DNA from 3 places in the Sphingopyxis sp. EU05-FHT14B03 genome. Region 3 is predicted to be linked to each of the others. Evidence: predicted binding sites of a transcription regulator. Region 3 holds the regulator's gene; each other region holds the start of a gene.
What was found. The regulator LexA, encoded in region 3, represses DNA repair genes until DNA is damaged. The targets are predictions, from matches to a motif close to GTTCCNCNCTTGTTCT.
Positions count from the first base shown of each region.

Region 1: AC3WS4_RS16880 (putative DNA modification/repair radical SAM protein) is a predicted target of LexA. The motif match lies at 2,260-2,275, and genes of this name have one in related genera.
Region 2: recA (recombinase RecA) is a predicted target of LexA. The motif match lies at 3,171-3,186, and genes of this name have one in related genera.

Region 1 covers NZ_JBYTDC010000003.1:85,392-91,108, reverse strand. The annotation lists gene AC3WS4_RS16895 (GAF domain-containing protein) at 1-932, shown strand, start outside; gene AC3WS4_RS16890 (Crp/Fnr family transcriptional regulator) at 952-1,689, shown strand; gene AC3WS4_RS16885 (hypothetical protein) at 1,697-2,116, opposite strand; gene AC3WS4_RS16880 (putative DNA modification/repair radical SAM protein) at 2,295-3,545, shown strand; gene AC3WS4_RS16875 (UdgX family uracil-DNA binding protein) at 3,554-4,969, shown strand; gene AC3WS4_RS16870 (ligase-associated DNA damage response exonuclease) at 4,969-5,717, shown strand, end outside.
Region 2 covers NZ_JBYTDC010000001.1:182,503-188,219, forward strand. The annotation lists gene AC3WS4_RS00975 (hypothetical protein) at 1-439, opposite strand, end outside; gene AC3WS4_RS00980 (glutathione S-transferase family protein) at 429-1,052, opposite strand; gene speB (agmatinase) at 1,065-1,880, opposite strand; gene recA (recombinase RecA) at 2,022-3,095, opposite strand; gene AC3WS4_RS00995 (response regulator) at 3,218-3,571, opposite strand; gene AC3WS4_RS01000 (hybrid sensor histidine kinase/response regulator) at 3,571-5,717, opposite strand, start outside.
Region 3 covers NZ_JBYTDC010000002.1:500,124-505,840, forward strand. The annotation lists gene gltX (glutamate--tRNA ligase) at 1-447, opposite strand, end outside; gene AC3WS4_RS11540 (ComEC/Rec2 family competence protein) at 578-2,665, shown strand; gene lexA (transcriptional repressor LexA) at 2,619-3,302, opposite strand; gene AC3WS4_RS11550 (molybdopterin molybdotransferase MoeA) at 3,368-4,558, opposite strand; gene moaC (cyclic pyranopterin monophosphate synthase MoaC) at 4,555-5,028, opposite strand; gene AC3WS4_RS11560 (hypothetical protein) at 5,086-5,717, opposite strand, start outside.

The sequences.
Region 1 (5,717 bases), on a different contig from region 3:
TCGATTTTTCGGGGGTCGCGACCTGGCAGCTCGACCCGCGCACAGATGTTTTGCAATGGCATGGTGCGGTCGCCGAATTGTGGGGCGCCGATCATGAAACGGCGCTCGCCACCGCCGCGCTGGCCTTCGAGCGCATCCACCCCGAAGATCATGCGCTGGTGCACGCGGTGCTCGACGATTCGATCGCGAACGGCACCCCCTATTCGGTCGAGCATCGCATCCTGCACCCCGAACGCGGCATCCGCTGGCTGTCGATCCGCGGCGACTGGGACGTGCGGTCGAACGACGCGATGCTGACGGGGGTCAGCATCGATATCACCGAGCAGCGTAATCGGCGCGACAACGACACGATATTGATGCGCGAGTTGCACCACCGGATGCGCAATCTGTTCGCGACCGTCGGCGCGATCATTTCGCTGACCCGCCATGCCGCCGTCGATGTCGACGATTATGTCGAGCGGATCAGCAGCCGGCTCGATGCGCTCAACCGCGCACAGAATGTCCTGCTCGGCGCCAATTTCCTGACCGGGTCGATGCACGCGCTGCTGCGTGAGGTCGAGGCGGCGTTCCCGCGCATCACCTGGTCTGGTCCCGATCTCGAGCTGCCCGAAAATGCGGTGGTCGCGATGGCGCTGTTGTTCAACGAACTGGCGACCAATGCGGTCAAGCACGGCGCGCTCGCCAGCGAGACCGGGAGCGTCGATGTCGCCTGGTCGCAGGATGCCGAGGGCGACGCCGACCGGCAGTTCCGCCTGATCTGGACCGAGAGCGGCGGCACGCCGATCGCCGGTCCGCCGCAGCGTACCAGCTTTGGCACCTTGTTGATGGAGCGCAGTGTGCGTAATAACCTTGGCGGGACGATCGAGCGACGCTGGGAACCCGGCGGCCTGGTCTGTACCATCACATTGCCCGCGCGGTGGCGCGAAGCTTAACGATCGAGGCGGGGGCTTTATGACGTTGGAAGCGCTGGTGGCGCGCTTGCAGTTTTACAGTGACCTCGGCGCGCACGAGCGAGAGCAGATGCTCGCGCTCGGCGGCAAGGTGCGCAGCTTTGCCGCGAACAGCGAGATCGTGACCGCCGGTCAGCCGATGGACGCGGTGCTGGTGATGCGCGAAGGCTGGGCAGCGCGCTACAAGGAGCTCGAGGACGGTCGGCGCCAGATCCTCAACATCCTGCTCCCCGGCGACATCTTCGACCTGCAGGTGCTGGTGGCGGCCGAGGCCGACCACAGCGTGCTCGCGATCACCCAGGGGTCGGCCTATGCGATCGCGCCGCAAGCGGTGCGCGACCTGATGTCGGGATCGGGCGCGCTGACCATGGCCTTCTGGTGGACGCAGGTGCAGGAGGAGGCGTTCCTGCGCGAACAGATCGTCCGCAACGGGCGCCAGAGCGCGCAGGAGCGGATCGGCCATCTGCTGCTCGAACTCCATCGCCGCGCGCAGATCGTCAAGCTGGCGGGCGACGATACGCTGCGCCTGCCGATGACCCAGACGCAGATCGCCGACACATTGGGGCTGACCCCGATCCACACCAACCGCGTGCTGCGGCGGCTGGTACGCGAGGGCTATATCGAGATGAGTCGGCAGTGGATCCGCTTCCTCGATCCCGATGCGCTGGCGGCGATGTGCGATTTCGACCCGAGCTATTTTCACCTCGACGCGTTCCGGATGCGGCTGGGGCGGGGGTGACCAGCGCTCAGCGGCGCTCCGTTGCGGCGCGGCGCTCGTCGATCCACTCGCGGATCGTGAACCAGGAATAATAGAGCATTGCGAGCATCAGCGCCGCGAAGACCAGATACATGGCGATGGTGAAGGCAAAGCCGAAGGGATAGTCGGCCCACGACACGGTCCAGTTCCGCGCCACGAGCAATATGCCTTTGTCGAGGCCGATCGCCAGCTGATAGCCCCAAAAACCGAGTCCCAGGATCGCAAATGGCGCGCATGCCACAGCCCAGACGAGATCCTTTCGCGTCGGCGGTGCGTCCATATCGTCCATATCGGCCGCACCGCGACCCGAAAAATAGGCCGAAGCCCAGTAGGCCGCCAATGTCGAGACCATCAGCGACAGACCGGGCGTTCGCCCGGTGATCAGGCTCCAGAAAGCGATGAGCGTCATCGCGACCAGCGGAGCCCAAATATATCGCCGCGTCCTTGATCCCAAAGCTCTCGCTCCAAACGAAAAACCCCGCGGCCGCATCATGCCGCACGCCGCGCCTGTCAACAAGGTCGGACGCCGCCGAAGCCCCTTAACCTAAGTTTGTTCTTTATTTGTTCCGGATGCTATGGTGGCCGGCATGAGCCGCAAGACGATTCTCCAGAAGCTCGCGCTACTCGCCGACGCCGCGAAGTATGATGCGTCCTGCGCGTCGTCGGGGACGGTCAAACGCGATTCGCTGGCGACCAGGGGCATCGGGTCGACCGAGGGCATGGGCATCTGTCACAGCTATGCCCCCGACGGGCGCTGCATCTCGCTGCTGAAAATCCTGCTCACCAATTTCTGCATCTACGACTGCCGCTTCTGCATCAACCGCGCGTCGAGCAATGTCGAGCGCGCGCGGTTTTCGCCGCAAGAGGTCGTCACGCTGACGCTCGATTTCTACAAGCGCAATTATATCGAGGGGCTGTTCCTCTCCTCGGGCATCATCCGTTCCGAAGATTATACGATGGAGCAATTGGTCGAGGTCGCGCGAATCCTGCGCGAGGAGCATCTGTTTCAGGGTTATATCCATCTGAAGACGATCGCGGGGGCCGACCCGGGCCTGATCGCGCTGGCGGGGCTTTATGCTGATCGGCTGTCGACCAATGTCGAACTGCCGACCGAGGCGGGGCTGTCGAGCTTCGCGCCAGAGAAAAAGCCCGCGACGATCCGCAAGACGATGGCATCGGTGCGCGTCGGCGCCGACGATGCGATCGAGGCGGCGAAGAGCCGGCTGATCGGCAAGGCGGCACCGCCGCGCTTCGCGCCGGCGGGACAATCGACCCAGATGATCGTCGGCGCCGACGCCGCGCGCGACGACGATATTCTCGCGACCGCCGACAATCTCTATTCGGGCTATCACCTGCGCCGCGTCTATTATTCGGCGTATAGCCCGATCCCCGATGCGAGCAGTGCGCTGCCCCCGGTGCGCCCGCCCTTGATGCGCGAGCATCGCCTGTACCAGGCCGACTGGCTGCTGCGTTTCTATGGCTTTGCGCGCAGCGAGATCATGGAGGGGGCGAGCGGGGGCATGCTTGACCTTGCGATCGATCCCAAGCTCGCCTGGGCCTTGATGCGGCGCGAGATTTTTCCAGTCGATATCAACCGCGCACCGCGCGAATTGCTGCTGCGCGTGCCCGGGCTGGGGACGCGCGCGGTCGAGCGCATCGTCGCGGTGCGGCGGACGGGCAAGCTGCGGCTCGGCGACCTTGCGAAGCTGACCGCGTCGGTGAAAAAGGTCCTGCCCTTCATCGTGACGCTCGACTGGCGGCCGGGGAAGCTCACCGACAGCGCCGATTTGCGCGCGCGCTTTGCGCCACCCGCCGAGCAACTGGCGCTCGCGCTGTGAGGGAGGCGGTGCTGCGGACGCCCGGCGATTTCGCCGAGTGGCGCGCGGTGGCGCGCGGGTTGCTGGCGGGCGGCATCGCGCCCGATGATGTGAACTGGCGCGGCGCGAAGGAGGGGGCTTCGCTGTTCGGTGGTGACGAGGTGCACGCATCGGCGGGTACGGTGTCGCTGCCGCGCGAACTGCTCGAAATGGCCGACCGGGTGATCTGTCACCGCGACCCGCAAGTCCCGGCGCGGCTGTATCGCCTCGTCTGGCGCGCGGCGCGCGATCGGCAATTGCTCGCGCGAACGACCGATGCCGATGTCGACTGGCTGCGCAAGACCGACAAGGCGATCCGCCGCGACATTCACAAGATGCATGCGTTCGTGCGATTCCGGCGCTTGGGTGAAGAGGCGGGGCGCGAAAGTTTCGCGGCTTGGTTCGAGCCCGATCATCGCATCCTGCGGCTGACCGCACCCTTCTTTCAGCGCCGCTTTACCGGCATGGATTGGGCGATCGTCACCCCCGACGCGCGCGCGATTTGGCAGGCTGAGATACTGCGCTATGGCGACGGCGGGACGAAGGACGAGGTGCCGGGCAGCGATGTCGTCGAGGATCAGTGGCGCACTTATTATGGCGCGATCTTCAACCCCGCGCGGGTCAAGATCGACGCGATGCGCGCCGAGATGCCGAAGAAATATTGGCACAATCTGCCCGAGGCGCAGGATATCGCGTCCTTGCTTGCCGGGGCCGGGGCGCGGGTGGAACGGATGCGCGAGACCGCCGTTTCGCTAGCGAACCCGCAAACCGACAAATGGCGAATCCGCGTGATCGACGACCTGGCCCTGACCGACGATATCGACACGCTCGCCGACCTCGCGCGCGCCATCGGCGGCTGCACACGCTGCCCGCTTCATTGCAACGCGACGCAGGCGGTGACGGGCGAGGGTCCCGGCGCGGCGCGGATCATGCTCGTCGGCGAACAGCCGGGCGATCGCGAGGACCTCGAAGGGCGGCCTTTCGTCGGCCCGGCGGGACAGTTGTTGAACGAAGTGCTCAAAGAGGCGGGGCTCGATCGCACGTCGGTCTTCCTCACCAACGCGGTCAAGCATTTCAAGTTCGAGCCGCGCGGCAAGCGCCGGCTCCACCAGAATCCGACGACGGGCGAGATCGACATCTGCCGCTGGTGGCTCGACAAGGAGCGCGCGCTGGTGCAGCCCGAGCTGATCGTCACCTTGGGTGGCAGCGCGCTGCGCGGGGTGACGGGCAAGAGCGCGAGCATCACATCGATGCGCGGCACGGTGCACGAACTGGCGGGGGGCACGAAATTGATCGCGACGATCCACCCCTCCTTCTTGCTGCGCCTGCCCGATCACGATCGCGCGGCCGAGGAGCGGACGGCGTTCGTGGCCGATCTGGCCCGGGCGCGAAAGCTCGCTGCCTGATGGCGAAGGCCAGGACCTGGATCGAGCCGCACCCGAGCGGCATCTACGTCAAGCCCGCCGATGTGTGGATCGACCCGTCGCGCCCCGTCGAGCGCGCGGCGGTCACCCATGGCCACGCCGATCATGCGCGCAGCGGCCATGGCGCGGTGTTCGCGACCCCCGAGACGCTGGCGATCATGGCGCTGCGCTATGGCGTCGATGTCGAGGCGAGCCACAATGCGGCTTTTCCCTACGGCGACGGATTCGAGCGCGGCGGGGTGCGCTTCAGCTTTCATCCGGCGGGGCATGTGCTGGGCAGTGCGCAAATCCTGATGGAATATGCCGGCGAGCGCATCGTCGTCACCGGTGACTACAAGCGCCGCGCCGATCCAACCTGCGCGCCGTTCGAGGTGGTGCCGTGCGACATCTTCGTCACCGAGGCGACCTTCGGCCTGCCGGTGTTCCGCCATCCGCCGACGACCGACGAGATCGCCAAGCTGATCGGCGCGGTGCGTGCCGAGCCTGATCGCTCGGTACTCGTCGGTGCTTATGCCCTCGGCAAGGCGCAGCGGGTGATTGCCGAACTGCGCGGCGCGGGCTGGGACGCGCCGATCTATATCCACGGCGCGCTCGAAAAGATGTGCCAGCTTTATGCGATGCACGGTGTCGATCTTGGGGAACTGCGGCTGGTCAGCGAAACCGACAAGACCGAAATGGCGGGACAGATCATCGTCGCGCCGCCGTCGGCGCTCAACGACCGCTGGTCGCG
Region 2 (5,717 bases), on a different contig from region 3:
GGACGACGACATAGCCGCAATCCATCGTACCGTCGGCGCGATCGCCGCGAAAATCGAAGGCGGCGTAAAGCCCCGGCGGCTGCCCGGCCGGATCCTGGTACCAGCTCAGCCGCAGGACGCGGATGATGCCGTCGGCCCAAAGCGTCTCGCGCTTGCGCAAATTGGTTTCCCATTCTAGCCGCGGGTTCGACGCCTGAAACGACAGCCGCAACATCGCATAGGCCGACGCAAAATCGCGCCGCGCGAGCGCCATCGTATAGGATGCGACACGGCCCATCGCGTCACTCTCGTCGGCGGCGTCCGGCACGAAGCTTGCCCCTTCGGGGGCGTTGACGACGCGCTCGACCTCGGGACCGAGCAGCGGCGATTGCGCCGCCGCCGGAACCGCGAGGCCGAGCAGGACGGCGGTGGCAATAATGCGCAGGCGGTCAGAAGACAAAATAAGCCCCGCCCTTCGCACGCGCCGCCTGCCACGTCGGGCGTGCGTGCATCGCGGCCACGAAGGCCGCCAGCTTGGGATATCGGTCGGCGCCGCCCATCGCGGCAACCTCTGCCGGGAAGCTGAGCATGATGTCGGCCGCCGACAGCCCGTCGCCGATGAAATGGCCGGCGTCGTTCACTTCATTGTCGAGATAGCGGAAATGCGCGTCGAGTTGCTCGTCGATCCGCGGCTTCACCGGCGCCGCGGCGTCGCCGAGCCGGCCAAGGTAGATGTTGAGCAGGATCGGGGTCATCGCCGATCCTTCGGCGAAGTGGATAAGTTCGAGGTGGCGGACATGGTCGTCGGTGCCGCGCGCTGGAACGAGCGCCTCACCGCCATAATTGTCGCACAGATATTCAGCGATCGCGCCCGATTCCTGGATCACCCGCCCCGCATCTTCAAGCAACGGCGATTTGCCGAGGGGATGAATGGCCTTCAATTCGGGCGGCGCGAGGTTGGTGACGGCGTCGCGCTGGTAGTGCTTGATTTCATAGGGCACACCCAGTTCCTCGAGCAGCCACAGGATGCGCTGCGAGCGGCTGTTGTTCAGGTGGTGGACGATCAGGCTCATGTCGCTCTCCTCTTATGGTGTGTAGGTCCCGTTGCGATCGATCAGCGCCGCGATCTCGCGCACCAGCTTGGCGCCGAGGATCGCGGTGACCTCGCCGGTATCGCGGCCGGGATGATGTTCGACGATATCGGCGCCGATAATCGGCGCGGTCTGTTTGTGCAGGACGGCGAGCAGTTCGCGCACCGTCAGTCCGCCAGGCTCGGGATGCGCGACGCCGGGCGCCGCCGACGGGTCGATGCCGTCCATGTCGATCGAGATGTAGAGCGGGCCTTCGAGTACCGGCACCGCATCGGGGGTGAAACCCGCCATCGGCACGATCTCGACCCCGAAGCGGTCGGCCTGCTCGCGGCAGTGTCGGTTCAGCGTGCGGATGCCGACCTGCACCAGCCGCGCGGCATGGCCGCCATCGTAGATGCGGGCGAAGGGCGACGCGTGGCTGCGCGGATTGCCCTCGAAATCGTCGTAGAGGTCGGGATGCGCGTCGATATGGAGGATGTTGACCGGCCCGAAACAGGCCGCCGCCGCCTCGACGAGCGGAAGAGTCACGGCATGGTCGCCGCCGAGGGCGAGTGGAATTTCACCATCTTCGCGCACAAGCGCGACGTGGCGGCGGATCATCGCGTCGTCGCGCGCGGTGTCCTCGGTCAGCGCGAGGTCGCCGTCGTCGGCGAAGGCGATGTCGGTGCCGAGTTCGGGGCCGAGTTCGCTCGCCATATTGCCGCGCTCGCTCCAGAGCTGGGCGCGGATCGCGGCGGGCCCGGCGGCGGCGCCGCGTTCGAAGCTGCTGTTGACGTCGGTGGGCAGGCCAAAGAGGCGGATCGCGGGCATGGCGTGCTTGTAGCCGCTCGAAGGGGCCGCGCAAGGCCAACGGCGGGCGGGCCGGTCCGCGAGAGGGTTGCGAACCTGAGGGGCAAGGAACCCGCCGCCGTTGGACGGCCGGTCCGCAGGAACGGACCGACCGGATTCCTATCAGTCGTCGGTGTCGTCGTCGGGGCCGACCATCATTTCCTCGGCGACCTGGTCTGTCTTGCCGCGGATCGCGGTTTCCAGCCGTTCCATCAGTTCGGGGTTATCCTTGAGGAAGGTCTTGGAATTCTCGCGGCCCTGTCCGATGCGGATCGAATCATAGCTGAACCAGGCGCCCGATTTCTCGACGATGCCCGCCTTGACGCCGAGATCGAGAATCTCGCCGATCTTGGAGATGCCCTGGCCATACATGATGTCGAATTCGACCTGCTTGAACGGCGGCGCGACCTTGTTCTTGACGACCTTGACGCGAGTGGTGTTGCCGACGATTTCGTCGCCATTCTTGATCTGGCCGGTGCGGCGGATGTCGAGGCGAACCGAAGCGTAGAATTTCAGCGCGTTGCCGCCCGTCGTTGTCTCGGGGTTGCCGTACATCACGCCGATCTTCATGCGCAGCTGGTTGATGAAGATCACCATGCAGCGCGAACGGCTGATCGAGCCGGTGAGCTTGCGCAGCGACTGCGACATCAAGCGCGCCTGCAGGCCGACATGGCTGTCGCCCATCTCGCCCTCGATTTCGGCGCGCGGAACGAGCGCGGCGACCGAGTCGACGACGAGCACGTCGATCGCGTTCGAGCGCACCAGCGTGTCGACGATTTCGAGCGCCTGTTCGCCGGTGTCGGGCTGCGACACGATCAGTTCGTCGATATTGACGCCAAGTTTCCTGGCGTAGACCGGGTCGAGCGCATGTTCGGCGTCGACGAAAGCGACGGTGCCGCCGCCCTTCTGCGCCTCGGCAAGGACGTGGAGTGCGAGGGTCGTCTTGCCCGAGCTTTCGGGGCCGTAGATTTCGATGACGCGCCCGCGCGGCAGGCCGCCGACGCCGAGGGCGATGTCGAGTCCGAGCGATCCGGTCGAAATCGCTTCGACCTGCATCGTCTCCTTCGAACCCAATTTCATCACCGAGCCCTTGCCGAAGGCGCGATCGATTTGTGCCAAGGCGGCGTCGAGCGCCTTCTGCCTGTCCGTGCTGTTCACTGATTTCCCCGATTCGACGAGTGACAATTGACCGGCCATGACCGTCCCTTTCCTGCTCTATCGCGAAGGCAGAAGCATCGCAACGCCGGACCTGTGTACGGTATTTGTTCTAAAGGAACAAGAGTAGAACAAAATTTATTGCGACGGCGCAAACCGCACGCTTATCCGTCGAAAAATTCGTTGAGAACGGTTTCGATTTCGCTGAGCCGGAACGGCTTCGATACCAGTTTGCGGTGGGCGTGCGCCGGCGGAATCGCGTCGCCACCACCCGACGTGAAGGCGAAGGGAATATCCTTCGCCGCGAGCGCATCGGCGACCGGCCAGCCCTTCGCCTCGCCGAGATTGATGTCGACCAGCGCCGCGTCGACCGGCTGCGCCGCGATGATCGCCAGAGCATCCTCGACGCTCGCCGCCTGTGCGGGTTCGGGGAAGCCCAGCGCGTCAAACATGTCGACCAGCATCATGCCGATCAACACATCGTCCTCGACGAGCAGGATGTTGCGATTCGCCGTCATCAGCCGGCCCGCTGCGCCGCGGCATCGAGCGCCGCCGAGGTCGCCTCGGTCAATTGCGCGACCGAAAAGGGTTTGGGAAGGAAGGACACATGATCAATATCGATCGACTGGCGCAATTGTTCCTCGGCATAGCCCGACATGAACAAAACGGGCAGGTCGGGACGCTTGGCGCGCAACGCGCGGACCATCGCCGGCCCGTCCATCGTCGGCATCATCACGTCGGTCAGGATCAGGTCGACCTTGTCCATCTGGCCGAAGCGTTCGAGCCCTTCCTCGCCCTGCGACGCGGTGACGACGGTGTAGCCGGCGCGGGTCAGCGCGCGTTCGGCGACCGCACGCACCATATCCTCATCCTCGACGAGAAGGATCGTGCCGGTGCCCCACTGGCTCTTCTTGGGTTTGGGGGGCGGCGGCGCGACGGCGGGCGCATCCTTGCCGGCGCGATGGACCGGCAGGTAGATGGTGAAGCTCGCGCCTTCGCCCGGCTTGCTGTCGGCGAAGATGAAGCCCGCCGACTGCTTGATGATGCCATAGACGGTCGAGAGGCCGAGTCCGGTTCCCTTGCCGACATCCTTGGTGGTGAAAAAGGGTTCGAAAATCTTGGGCAGCACGTCGGCGGGAATGCCGCCGCCGGTGTCGCTGACCTTGAGCGCGCTATAATCGGCGGGCGGCATCACGTCGCTGCCCATCGCGCGCACCTCGGCGGCAGTGACCGGATAGGTTTCCATCGTCAGCGTGCCCTGCCCCGCCATCGCATCGCGCGCATTGACCGCAAGGTTGATGATGACCTGTTCGAGTTGCCCCGGGTCGGCACGCACCGCGCCCAGTCCGCGCCCGTGGCGCACCGACAATTGCACCGTCTCACCGATCAGCCGCTTGAGCAGATGCGACACCTCCGAAATCACGTCGGGCAGCTGCAGGATTTGCGGACGCAGTGTCTGTTGCCGCGAGAAAGCGAGCAATTGCCGCGTCAGGCTGGCGGCGCGATTGGCGTTGCTGCGAATTTGCTGGATATCGTCATAATCGCTGTCGCCGGGCGTATGCCGCATGAGCATCAGGTCGCAGCTGCCGAGCACCGCGGTCAATATGTTATTGAAATCATGCGCCACGCCGCCCGCGAGCTGGCCGACCGCCTGCATCTTCGATGCCTGCGCGACCTGGCGCTTGAGCCGCGATTCTTCGCTCGAATCCTTGAGGCTCAGCAGTACCGCCGCCTCGCCGAGCCCGCGCACCCCGACGACGCGCATCGACACCGGCTCGTCGCCCTGCCCGGCGAGCCGGATCGACAGGTCGCCGCCGACCTGTTGTCCGCTGCTGTGGCGGCGAATCATGTCGGCGAGCGGCCCCTTGTCCTCGCTGACCACGATATCGCCGGGGTAACGCGGCATCTTCGCCTCGGACAATCCGGCGGCGCGGACGAAGGCACGATTCATGTAGAGGAAGCGTCCGTCGCGATCGACCATCGCGAGGCCGAAGGGCAGCAGGGACAGCAAGGTCTCGACATAAGTTTGCGCGGTGCCGCGATCGGCCGCGCCGACCTCCTCGTCGATCAGCGCCAGCAGCATCGGACCATGGCTGTCGGCAGGGATCAACGGGATCTGGAGCAAGCGGACCGGCGTCGCGCGTTCGCCCTCGCGCCCGAAATAGAGCGTCCCGGCATCGTCGAGCCGGAGCAGCGGCGCGACGTCGCGGCCCGCATAATGGGTCGCGTCGCTCTCCCCCAGCGCGCGCAGCAGGAAGGCGTGATTGGCAACGCGCAGCCGTCCCTCGGCGTTGACCAGCGCCGCCATGATCCCCGCCTGGCCGAGCGTGCGGCCCGCCGGGCCATCGAGATGACGGCTGATTTCGGAGACGAGATCGAGCCGTTCGACCGCCGAAAAACGCCACACCAGATAATCTTCGGACAGGCCGGTGCGGATCACCTGTGCGCGCAGGTGGAGGGTGCCGACCGTCAGGTCTTCGACCTCCCCCTGGCCGTCGCGCCAGGCAGTGCGCCCGGCGTTCTTGAGCAGTTCGGCGCCGCGTCCTTCGAGCGGCAGGCCGGGCGGGGTCACGAAGCCGCCCATCCAGGTCGCGAACAGGTCGTTGGCGCAGACGAGTCGTCCGGCGCGGTCGGTCACCGCGATACCGACATCGTCATGATCGA
Region 3 (5,717 bases):
CACGGCGGGGTCGCCGTCGTTTCGGTCGCGCCAGGGGCTGCGGACGCGGAAGGGCAGGCGCTTTTCCTGGGCCTCGGCGCGCATGGCGGCGAGTTCGTCCTGGGTCAGATAGCAGCGATAGGCATCGCCCTTGGCGAGCAGTTGCGCGGCGACGTCGGCATGGCGGTCGGCGCGGGCGAATTGATAGACGGTGTCGCCGTCCCAATCGAGGTCGAGCCAGCGCATCCCGTCGAGGATCGCGTCGATCGCCGCGTCGGTCGAGCGCGCGCGGTCGGTATCCTCGATGCGCAGCAGGAACTTGCCGCCGTGGTGGCGCGCGAACAGCCAGTTGAACAGCGCGGTGCGCGCGCCGCCGATGTGGAGGAAACCCGTGGGCGACGGCGCGAAGCGCGTCACCACATCGGCGCCGGTCGCTTCGCCGGATATGGTTTGATTTTCGGTTGCCACAACGGCCTCTTTCACTCAGTTTTGCGGGTCCCCGCGGACGGCGGGGACGGGGATCGGGGGTGCCCCTAGCATGGCGACAAGGCCGCTTCAAACGCCCATTGGTTTGCGCGCGGCGGCGATGGTGCGGCGCATGCCCGAGTCGATCGAAGCGCGGCTCGATGCCGAGCGCGAACGGATCGCGCTTTGGCTGCCGGTCGCGCTCGGCGCGGGGATCGCCGCCTGGTTCGCGCTGCCCACCCGGACCCACTGGATCGGGCTGTTGCTGATGTTGGGTGCCGGGGCGCTCGCCGGGCTGCTGATCGGCTGGCAACGCCGGTTCGGGCGCGCGGTCGTCGTCGGGTGCGCGGTGATGGCGCTGGGGCTGTTGCTCGTGTGGGGGCGAGCGGTCTGGGTGTCGGCGCCCGTGCTGGCGCTGCCGGTGGTGACCGAATTTTCGGCGAGCGTCGAAAGCGTCGAGCCGCTGCCGGCGAAAGACCAGGTCCGGCTGATCGTGCGGCCGCTGAGGCGACCCGATCTGCCGCCGCGGTTGCGGATCACCGCGGCGGGCGAGCAGGGCAAGGGCATCGCGCCGGGCGAGGCGATCGGCCTGCGCGCGCGGTTGATGCCGCCGCCGACCGCGAGCCTGCCCGGCGGTTATGATTTCGCGCAGCGCGCCTGGTTCGACCGGATCGGCGCGGTCGGCACGGTGCTCGGCGAGATCGGGCGGGCACCGGGTGCGGGGGACGGGGTGCAGACGCTGCGCGCGCGGCTGAGCGATCATATCCACGGGCAGATCGACGGATCGGCGGGGGGGATCGCCGCGGCGCTCGTCGCCGGCGATCGCGGCGCGATCAGCGAGGCCGACGAGGAGGCGATGCGGCGGAGCGGGCTGGCGCATCTGCTGTCGATCAGCGGGCTGCATGTGACCGCGGTGGTGACCTTTGCAATGCTGATCGCGATGAGCCTGCTCGCGCTCAGCCGGCGGCTGGCGCTGGCGGGCTATGTGCTGCCGCTGGCGGCGGCGGTCGCGGCACTCGCTGGCGGGGGATATACGCTGCTCGCGGGGGCCGAGGTGCCGACCTTGCGCTCGTTCATCGCCGCGCTGCTGGTGCTGATCGCGTTCCTGCTCGGGCGCGAGGCGCTGACGCTGCGGCTGGTCGCGGCGGGCGCGCTGATCGTGCTGATCTGGCGTCCCGAGTCGCTGGCGGGGCCGAGTTTTCAGCTGAGTTTCGCGGCGATCACCGCGATCGTCGCGCTCCACGAAAGCCGGGCGATGCAGCGGTTCATGGCGCGGCGCGAGGAGCCATGGGTGTTTCGCCTGGGACGCGGGGTCGCGGGACTGGTGATCACCGGGCTCGCGGTCGAGGTCGCGCTGGCGCCGATCGCGCTGTTCCATTTCCACAAGGCGGGGCTCTATGGCGCGCTCGCCAATGTCGTCGCGATCCCGCTGACGACCTTTGTCATCATGCCCGCCGAGGCGCTGGCTTTGCTGTTCGACAGCGTCGGGCTCGGCGCGCCCTTCTGGTGGGTCGCCGAGCAGGCGCTGAACGCCCTGATCTGGCTCGCGCACAGCGTCGCCGATGCGCCCGGCGCGGTCGCGACGCTGCCGGTGTTCCCGCCCTGGGGTTTCGGACTCGCGATCTTCGGCGGGATATGGCTGCTGCTGTGGCGGACGCGCTGGCGTTGGGCGGGGGCGGTGCCGCTGGTCCTCGGCATGATCGTCCTGCTCGCCCAGCCGCGCCCCGATGTGCTGATTACCGGCGACGGCAAGCATATCGCCGCGGCGCTCCCCGACGGCAGCTATGCATTGCTGCGCGAGCGGGCGGGGGATTATGTGCGCGACGCGGTGGCCGAGGCGGCGGGGATCGATGCGCCGCTCGCCGCGCTCACCGACCTCGATCATGTCGCCTGCAACCGCGATTTCTGTCGCTGGACGCAGGATGACCGCACCATCCTCGCGGCGCGCGGGCGCGACCGGATCGAGGGGGCGGACATGGCGGCGGCGTGCGCCGCCGCCGATGTGGTGATCAGCGAGCGCTGGCTGCCGCACGAATGCGCCGGCCGCTGGCTGACGATCGATCGCGATACGCTGCCGCAGACCGGCGGGCTGGCGCTTTACCTCGGTGAGCGGCCGCGCGCGGTGACGGCGTTAGGCGCGGGCGACGAGCATATGTGGCGCCGCCCGCCGCAGGTCAGTGGTAACGACGAAGCAGTCCCGACAACTTCCCTTGCACGATGACGCGCTCGGCGGCGTAGCGCTGCGGCTCATAGGCACTGTTCGCGGGATCGAGGCGGATCATCTTGCCCTCGCGGCGGAAATATTTGAGCGTCGCATCCTGCCCGTCGACGAGCGCGACGACGATGTCGCCCTCGCGCGCGGTGTTGACCTTTTGGATCAGCGCATAATCGCCGTCGAAGATGCCGGCCTCGACCATCGAGTCGCCCGACACTTCGAGCGCATAATGTTCGCCCGAACCGAGCAGCGCGGCGGGGACCGTGAGATTGTCATGATTTTCGAACGCCTCGATCGGCACACCCGCGGCGATCTTGCCGTGGAGCGGGACCTCGACGATGTCGTTCGCGGCGATCGGGCGCATCGCGGGGGCGGGTTTGCGCAGCGGCACGACATTGTCGCGATCGGTGCTGACGACCGCCTTGCCGCCCTCGGGAAGCTTGACGACCTCGAGCGCGCGGGCGCGGTTGGGGAGGCGGCGAAGGAAGCCGCGCTCCTCGAGCGCGCTGATCAGGCGGTGGATTCCCGATTTGGACTTGAGCCCGAGCGCCTCCTTCATCTCCTCGAACGACGGCGAGATGCCGCTCGCGTCGAGCTTTTGCTGGATGAAGTGGAGCAGTTCATGCTGCTTGGCGGTCAACATCGGGCGTTCTCCATGATGCCGGTTTCGGACATAAGGAGAACGATAATGGAACAGAAGCGAACTTGTCAAGCGATGTCGATATAATCCGCCGCTTCGCCCGCCGCGCGGGACGGCGCACCGATCTCGCGGATGACGAGGGCGTTCGCCGCAGCGAGCGGAAAGGTGCGGCCGCTGTCCTGTCCGTCGAAGGGCGAGAGAAGGCCGCCGTCGATCCGTCCACGCAGATAGTCGCGTCGCGCGCCGCCGGGGCCGAGGGGGGCCGCGAGCGGGGCCGTGCGCAGTGGCGGGAGCGGGTCTCGCGCGCCGGCGAGATGGCGGACGAGGGGGAGCAGGAACAGGGTCGCGGTGACGAAGGCCGACGAGGGGTTGCCGGGCAGGCCAAGCAGCAGCGCGTCGCCGAGCGTGCCCGCGATCAGCGGCTTGCCGGGGCGCATCGCGATCTTCCAGAAATCGAGCCGCCCGCCGGCATCGTCGAGCGCGCCGCGGACATGGTCGTGATCGCCGACCGAGGCGCCGCCGACGGTGACGATGACGTCGTGACGTCGCGCCAGGTCTTTTAATACCTTGGATAAAATTTCACGGTCGTCGCGGATGTGGAGCGGGATGCTGACCATGGCGGGCTCGGCGGCGAGCATCGCGGCGAGCATCGTGCCGTTGCTGTCGGGGATCTGGCCGGGCGCGAGCGCGCGGCCCGGCTGGACGAGTTCGTCGCCGGTGGTGAGGATCGCGACACGCGGGCGGGCGCCGACCACAAGCTGCGCGTCGCCACCCATGATCGCCGCGGCGATCGCACCGGCGTTGAGCCGGGTTCCGGCGGCGACGAGCATGGCGCCGGTCGCGAAGTCGCTGGCGCGGTCGCGAATATGGGCGCCCTGGGCCTCCGGGCCATCGCCGGTCAGCGTCAGGACCGTGCCGTCGGCGGCGACATCTTCCTGCAGGATGACCGTGTCGGCGTCGTGGGGGACCATCGCGCCGGTGAAGATGCGGATCGCCTGACCCGCGCCGAGGGGCAGGACGGGCGCGGAGCCTGCGGCGACCTCGCCGATGATCGTCCATGGTCCCGGCAGGTCGGCGAAACGGATCGCATAACCGTCCATCGCCGAAAGCGGCGCCGCGGGCTGGTCGCGCAATGCGATGACATCGCGCGAAAGATGGCAGCCAAGCGATTCGGAAAAGGCGATATTCTCGGGCGCCAGCGGGGCGCGGAGCGCGAGCAGGCGTGCCTGCGCCTCCTCGACGGGGAGCAGCTTGCTCATTCGGCGCGCCAGTCGCCCGAGCGGCCGCCGCTCTTTTCGAGCAAACGAATATCCCCGATCATCATCGCGCGGTCGAGCGCCTTCGCCATGTCGTAGAGGGTGAGCAGCGCGACCGAGGTGGCGGTGAGCGCTTCCATCTCGACCCCCGTCGGCCCCGTGGTCGCGGCGGTCGCGGTGACCGAAATGCCGGTCTCCTCCCATTCGAACTCGACGCCGACCTTGGTGAGCGCGAGAGGATGGCAGAGCGGGATGAGGTCGGCGGTGCGCTTGGCGCCCATGATCCCGGCGATGCGCGCGGTCGAGAGGACGTCGCCCTTGGGCGCGTTGCCGCTGCGGATGGCTTCGAGCGCCGCAGGGGACATGGTGATGCGGCCGGTGGCGACGGCGCGGCGCGCGGTTGCGGGCTTGGCGCCGACGTCGACCATATGGGCGGCGCCGCTTTCGTCGAGATGAGTCGGGCGTTGGGTCATGGCGATGAAGCGAAGCAACGCTGCGGAGGAAAGGCAAGTAGAGATAATGACAGGCGGTCAGGTGACGATGATTTCCAGCGATGGGTCCGACACCTGCGTCGCTTCGCAGCGCGTCTTGAAATCGGCGAGGCCGGCGCGCCACCACCGGTGCTCGGCACGGATCTTGTCGAAGCCTGCGGCGAGCGCGGTCATGTCGATGTGATATTCGCCGACGACCCGCATCGGTCCGGCGGGTCCGTTGGGAAAACTATGCGGGTCGTATTTCCGGGGTTCGACGAATACATCGAAGACCGTCAGCGCTTCGAGCCCGCTGCCCCAAGCCAGGAGGTTCGCGACCGGCATCGTCAGGTCCATGTTGGAGGTATCGCCATAATTGCTGATCAGCGCGGGTTCGAGCGGGCTGAGGAAAAGCATGCGGTCATTGCCGTTCGCGTAGGGGAGGACTTCGCTGTTGCGGACCACGACCGATTGGTGCCAGCGCTCCTTTTTCCGCATCGACCGGGCGACGCCGTCGATATTGACGATGCGGATCATCGCTTTGGCAGACGGATCGGGCGTAGGCGTCTTGTCCCAGACATTGCCGCCGGGCCATTCGATCATGACCGTCATGCCGCTTGGCTGTCCGGCGGGGAGGATGATGGACTGTTCCGCCATCAGGCCGGCCGGGAGGGGCGGGGCGCGCCTGGGTA